Regions from separate parts of the Brevibacillus sp. SAFN-007a genome, predicted to be linked through region 2. Evidence: predicted binding sites of a transcription regulator. Region 2 holds the regulator's gene; each other region holds the start of a gene.
The links. Region 2 encodes LexA, which represses DNA repair genes until DNA is damaged. Its sites were predicted from a motif close to CGAACATATGTTCG; they were not measured.
Positions count from the first base shown of each region.

Region 1 (2,266 bases), on a different contig from region 2:
CGGCAAAAGCGCATGGATCGAGGCTTTCTTTTCCTCGGGACGTGCCTTGATGACGACCCAGTCTCCTACGGCCGGATAGTCTTCGCGGCCAGTCGCCTCATAGCGCAGCTTGCCTGTAACTTCGCCCAGAAGCTCGCCGTGCTCGCTCACCAGACGATAGATACGTTTATGTTCCAGCATGACTCTTCCCACGCTGTAGCCTTGCTCGGCATAAGGGGCGAACAGAGCGGCAAAATGCTCATTCCAGCCCCATGGTTGCAAAATAAATGGATGGGTTGCATGATTCAAGACGGATTCCTCCTGCAAATGGTTATTCGATTGGCTCTACGCCAAAACCAGTCGCAGTCGAATCCTCGATTTTTTGAACGGTGCTACTGTTCGCTTGAAAGGAGGATTCCTGCGACGGTCATTCCTACACTCTGTACGAATTTGATGTTTGCCATAAAAACATCTCTCCTTTTTCAAGTCCGCACCATCATTGGTTTGGAATCAAGATTTTCCCAATCATTGTAACACATCAGGCGGCATGGAACAAAGCCCTAATCTCCTCCGCCCCCGCTGTCTCCGCCGCCACTGTCATGGCCGGTTCCAGCTCCATCGGAATCGTACGTGCGATGGTTGCTGTCCACGTAGAATGCGCCGCCGCTGTCAGAGGAGGATGAATGAGAGCGTCTGCTACCACCTCTTGCGGCCTTGGACGAAAAGAGAATCACGGCGACGACAAGCAAAACAACGACGAGAATCACGTATTCCATCAGCGTCCACGTCCTCTCCATCCGTTTGGAATACATAAGCTGTACATTCTCATTCTACCACAAGCTGGCCGCCACCTCCCGAAAACCCGAATCGGGAAAAGGGCTGCTTGCTGCAAGCTGCCCCGACTGGCTAGCTTCCCTGGCTCTTTCGTGTCATCCAGCAAACTGCCCGGCAACGGGCACGAGCGCCAAAATGCCGGCAATCGCAAACACCCGGCAAGCTTTTCGCGTATAGCAGTACGCCTTGAGCCGTCCGGCCTCCTCATCCAGCAAAAGAATCCGGATGATTCGTCTGCTCGTCTGACCTCGCTTGTTCAAGTAAATGATCGCAACCGCCTGCCGCCTGTCTCGGTACTTTTTCAAATCCGCCAAGACCAAAGCTGTCACCGCCTTATGCATAGGCATGGCTGAACGGACGTACCGCCTATGCTCATGCCCAGCTGCTGTTGATGATATCCTATCACAAGAGAACACTTGTTCGCAAATTGATTTTTTTCCCTGTTCGAAGCCTCGCTCGTTACGGGGCTGTTTCCGTTTTTTGCAGCGGCATTTGGCGGGCATTTTTCCAGCAGAAGCGAGGCACCGATCGCACGCGGGTACCGATAAAAAAGACACGCATCCCCGAAGGAACACGTGCCTGTATGACTCCGTAGCAAACTCGCTCAGCGCTTGCGCAGCACCCGCCCGAACACCGCCAGAATCGACAGGGCGGCGATGATGCCGAACCATATCGCCATGGAAATGCCCGCCAACTGCGGAAAGCCAATCTCCGAAATCAAGTGCGCTTCCCACAAACGGTCGTATCCCTCGGAAGCCGCACCCGTAAACAGCGTCACGAGCAAAATCACCAGCAAGATCGGTTGCCCGCGAATGACGCGCGCGCCCGACAGCCACGTCTCGGCCATTTCCCGCCAATGGGAAGCGCCTCGCTCCCTCTGCTTGGGCGTAAAGCCCGTCTCCTGCATGAACACACTCAAAAACACGCCAAGCCCCAGGTACATCAAGCCCCCGACCAGATAGGGCAAGTGTGGAGCCAGCGTGGACAGCCACACGCTCAGCCCGATGCCGAGCATATTCGCCAGCAAAGCGTAGCGCTTCGCCCGCATGAAGATACTCCCGAGCTTGTCTTCCCCTACCTCGTCCGCAATCCAGGCCGTATCGGCCCCGCTGACGAATGTGTCCCCCACGCCGAACAAGACCTGGGCAACCAGCACCCACATAAACGCGGAGACAAACGGCAACACCCCGTCAATGGCAGGCAAAATACCTTGCAGAACAAACGCCGTCCCCAGCAAAAACATCCCGATCACAAGAGACAGGCGGCGGCCGTAGGTATCCGCCACCACGCCAGTCACGCCCTCGAACAAGAGCACGGACAGCTCCAACACCATGCCGACCAGCAAAAGCTCAAACGGATTCAATCCCAGCGCCGCAATGTAGTAGAGCGCATAGGTTGTAAACATCGTCGCGTTGGCGAGCGACGTGACAAAACGTTTTGTCATATATACATG
Region 1 is NZ_JBQCKK010000004.1:214,086-216,351, forward strand. It holds gene rsgA (ribosome small subunit-dependent GTPase A) at 1-288, opposite strand, end outside; gene ACTHO6_RS07720 (hypothetical protein) at 540-791, opposite strand; gene ACTHO6_RS07725 (WYL domain-containing protein) at 909-1,133, opposite strand; gene ACTHO6_RS07730 (MFS transporter) at 1,418-2,266, opposite strand, start outside.
Region 1: a site for LexA is predicted at 1,223-1,236, ahead of ACTHO6_RS07725 (WYL domain-containing protein). Genes of this name have one in related genera too.

Region 2 (2,266 bases):
TAATGCCGCTCTATTATATCATATCAGGCAGAACTGGCAAGATGGCGGGCGCTTAGGAAGCACCCGAATCAGTCGGTTTCCGGAATGAACAAGGTCTGCCCCGGGTAAATCAGATTGCTGTCGAGGTTGTTCGCGCTTTTAATATCGAGAACCAGATCGCGCACATCGACCTTTTCTGACCGCTGATGGCGCACGGCGATCGTCCAAAGACTGTCGCCGGAACGAACCGTCACTTCTTTTCCTTTGGGCGGCTCCTTTTGCGCAGAGGAAGCAAACACCAGTTCGGTCAGCAAGTAAAAAAAGAGAGAAAACGTAAGCAAAAACAAAAGGGCTTGTCCTCTCGTAATACCAAGACGGGCACGACGCGGCTGTTTTTTCTCCAAACCGTTCGGGATCGACATTGCCTTCATAAACGATGACCTCCTGCAAACGTACGTTCTGTTTGTTCGTACTCCTATCTTATAGGGGAACATACGTTCATGTCAATCCCCAAACCGTCCGCCTTCCCCCTTTGCTTCTTTAGCGGCTGTATGCAGTCGGCTCACGTCGGGATGGCACCCGGCAGTACGGTGCTGAAGGTGCTTGCGGCGACCGCTACTCGCCCATCCGCCACAATTCGCAAGCGATGTCGAATCGCCTGCCTCCACCCGATCAAAAAATCCTGTTCGCCTCCGAATCGAACTTATGTTTGTCGAACGCAGGCTCCCATGGTATAATATAGGAAAATATGTTCGAGAAATCAGGGGTGTCTCTCAATGTCAAAACTATCCAGCAGACAACAAGCCATCATCGAATTCATTCGTAAGGAAGTCCGGGATAAAGGCTATCCGCCATCCGTCCGCGAGATTGGCGAAGCTGTCGGACTTGCCTCCAGCTCCACTGTGCACGGCCATCTGGCGCGTCTGGAAAAGAAGGGGCTGATCCGCCGCGACCCGACCAAGCCGCGCGCCATTGAACTATTGTCTGAGGAAGACCGCTTTCAGGACAACTTCGAGGACGCTGTCGTTCGCGTCCCTGTCATCGGGAAAGTAACCGCCGGACAACCGATTACCGCGATCGAGGATGTCGAGGAGTACTTCCCGCTTCCAGAAAATATCGTGACTTCAGACAAGGTGTACATGCTGCGGGTTTCCGGGAACAGCATGATCGACGCCGGCATTCTGGACGGCGACTACGTGATCGTGCGCCAGCAGCACGTCGCCAACAACGGCGACATCGTTGTCGCCATGACAGAAGAAGACGAAGCGACCGTCAAGCGCTTCTTCAAGGAGAAAAACCACTTCCGCCTCCAGCCGGAAAACGCCACGATGGAACCGATCATTTTGGACAACGTCACCATTCTCGGTAAAGTCATTGGCGTCTATCGTCTCATCCACTAATCGTTCTCGCCCATGCGCTTTCGAAAACCCGGCTGCTCCCAATCGCTTGGCGCAGCCTTCGTTGCATCGATACGGGATCACATGAAAAAAGGACAGCCCTCGCTGTCCTTTTTCGTCTCTCTTTTTTATCTGGCGAGGAAAAACCAGACGATCATGCCCACCTGCAATACGGCTTTGACGACCGCGCTGCCCAAAAAGCCGATCAGCGAGCCGAAGCCTGCCTTGACCGCTTTTTCCAGCGGCTGCTTTTGCCCGAACAGTTCTACCAACACCACCAGCACAAACGGCAAAAGCAGCATCCCGAACGGCGGAAACACAAAGATCCCGAGAAAAATCCCTGCGGCCGCAGCCACCGAAGACCATTTGGAGCCCCCGTATTTTTTCACGAAAAACATGTTGGTCAGCAGGTCGGCCCCGTACAGCAGGATACTGAGCACCACCATCCCCCACCAGAAAGACGCTGGCAGCCCCGCTCCCGGATCGGCTATGAAAAAGTGGTAGAGCAAAAAGCCTGCCCACAGCAAAATCGTATCCGGTAAGACCGGCAAGAATATACCGGCGATACTCAGCGCGAAAAGCAACAACACGATGATCCAAAGGAAAATATCCATCTCCATGCACTCCTCTCACATACGTATTACGAGAAACAGCCGATTCAAGTTGCACGTTTCTTTCCGTGAATGCGTGAAGTCGTTGAGGCGTTGGGGAGGAGCTGTAAATGACAAGGAAACGAGGGCTATCCATGACGCGAAACTGGCGCGATCTATCCTATTTGCATAGCGGGACACCCAAACAAAAAGCAGCGGGCCGGGCCATCGAGCAGTCCGCGATCATGCAGCGGCTACAAGCCTTTGATCCCGTGCTCACAGGCACGATTCCCCTCGATA
Region 2 is NZ_JBQCKK010000007.1:120,086-122,351, forward strand. It holds gene yneA (cell division suppressor protein YneA) at 69-410, opposite strand; gene lexA (transcriptional repressor LexA) at 756-1,379, shown strand; gene ACTHO6_RS10805 (DUF456 domain-containing protein) at 1,505-1,990, opposite strand; gene ACTHO6_RS10810 (DUF4269 domain-containing protein) at 2,098-2,266, shown strand, end outside.

Region 3 (2,266 bases), on a different contig from region 2:
AAACCACTACGGCAGTGACCATTCAAACTCTGGAAGGCTTAATGAAGGCTGAACCGGGAGACTGGGTCATTACTGGAGTTGCGGGTGAGCAGTATCCTTGCAAACCTGAAATCTTTGAGCAAACTTATGAGAAAGTTAACGATTGATATGCTTTTTCTTCTCATCGGTAGAGGTAGCAAGTTGCGACCAGTTAAAATTTTCGGAAGAAATGAAACTTTCGACTCTTTGAACCAGGAGCTGAAAGTTTCTTTCTTCATATGGGCTTGTACCAGTCAGGTATAAATATTTTTCGTGCTTAAGCAACTCACAAATAGATCGATACTCGATCCAGTTTTCATGGTATTTGCCTAGCCTAGTGAGTGCGGCGATAATCACAACAAGTGTTCCCATTAAGGAAATCGCAAAAGGAATGGACCAGTGCTTGTCAGCATATCCACTGAGAAATGGGATCATAGCAGCCAAGACAATTTCGGCTCCTTGGAGACGTTTATATTTCCGTTGAGCGGATATGCTTTTGTTGTCATACCAAGTTATTTGGTCATCAAGCCTTGTTTTGATGTAGTCATGCACTGGCATCGAAACATACTCTTCAATCTGCCCCTTTTGTACAGTTTCGCTTATATATATCCCTCCTTTGTAATAGGTCTTAAGAGCATTCTCATGACCATCCTCCGACATAATTTTACACCATAAGCCCTTTTTTGGCGATATATGGAATATCTTTGGTAGGGAAATGACACCCTGTTCACAAAGGACTTTCTTTTCGATGTGAAAATTTTATCCCAATTCACAAGTTTTTTGTCTTGAAACAAGAACAAATGTTCTTGTAAAATACAAACAAATGTTCTTGTTTGGAGGTGCCGTCATGGCTTTGCTTATTGACGAAACCACACTGGTGAAACGTCCTGATGTCGACGAAGACGAACTGATGGAGTATGGCTACATGATCACGGAGAGTCAGAAAGAGGGTAAAACCGTCACCGTGCGCTGGTGGCATCCAGTGAAGGTCAAAGAGAAGCTTGGGGAGATTCGGGAAGTATGCGGCGTTGTGCAGAAAATTGACACATCCAATCGCCGCATTCGACTGGAGAACATACACGGTAGTGTCTGGATCGACGTTGCAAAGATTGTCCGTGTATCAACAAATTGAACGGGTGATGAGTATGCACCGTGAACTACAACGATACCTCAATGCTGGCCAGCTGGTGGAGATTATCTACATAGATCGTCGCGGCCAGACGAGCAAACGAACCTTACGTCTGCACGCAATAACCGGTAACCGCGTCAAAGCTTACTGCTTCACTCGGCAAGCAAAACGCGTCTTTACAATCGCCAACATCCTCGCAGTCGCCCCGGTGGTGACCCGACATGCTGTCTGATATCGAAAGGCAGGTCCTGCGTATCATCGGCAACTATTCTGCCGGCCGTCGCCGGACACCAACGGTAGATGAACTGTGCATCAAAACCGGGAGATCCCGGGGCGGAATCATGGAGGTTTTGGAAGTCTTGAAACGAGAAGAATATATCAATTGGGACCGCATGCAGCCAGATAAAATCGAACTGCTGGAAGCATGGGAAAGGGGAGTCCATCATCCATGGCGAGCAAAATAGACAGAAGAACTGCGCAGCATGTGGGGCGTGATCAAGTGGATGGATCAAAACAGCCGACGGGTTAAACTGGTGAACGATGAGGAGAGCCGGTGGATTCAGATGGATGCAATCATTGACGTAATTCCATAAAGGGGAGAGCAACGTGTCAAATGTACTTACCTCATTAGATTCAATGGATGTAAGAAGTAGGATCATGGGAGCCATTATTGTTGTTTTTAAAAAACCAGAAGCGATAGCACAATTTGTAGATGAGAGTACTGGGACCACGTACGTTGTTACTTACAACCGAAAAATATTGAAAATTTCGGTTGGTAACGGTGATTACCAACAGTTCGACAACTTACTCGTATTTTTGACATCTCAGATAGGGCCCCCAGATAAAATTTACACCAAAGAATCAAGGCTTGATCCCGGACAGATGATTTCGTATATGGAGTGGCTCAACAAATAAGAAGCTGTAGACCCGTCTCTGCATTAAATCGGAGACGGGTCTTTGCCTTCAATATCGATCCAAATAATCCGCCGTATGCATATTTAATGCCGTATGCATATTTAATATAGAAGAAATCCGAGGGACACTTGGGGACGCGGGGACGAATTGGGGACCAAATCGAACAGCAGGTTTCATTTTTTGCCCTTCCTTACCATAAACAGT
Region 3 is NZ_JBQCKK010000016.1:68,179-70,444, reverse strand. It holds gene ACTHO6_RS16245 (PGDYG domain-containing protein) at 1-146, shown strand, start outside; gene ACTHO6_RS16240 (DUF4231 domain-containing protein) at 136-678, opposite strand; gene ACTHO6_RS16235 (YolD-like family protein) at 866-1,150, shown strand; gene ACTHO6_RS16230 (hypothetical protein) at 1,369-1,611, shown strand; gene ACTHO6_RS16225 (hypothetical protein) at 1,754-2,062, shown strand.
Region 3: a site for LexA is predicted at 835-848, ahead of ACTHO6_RS16235 (YolD-like family protein). Genes of this name have one in related genera too.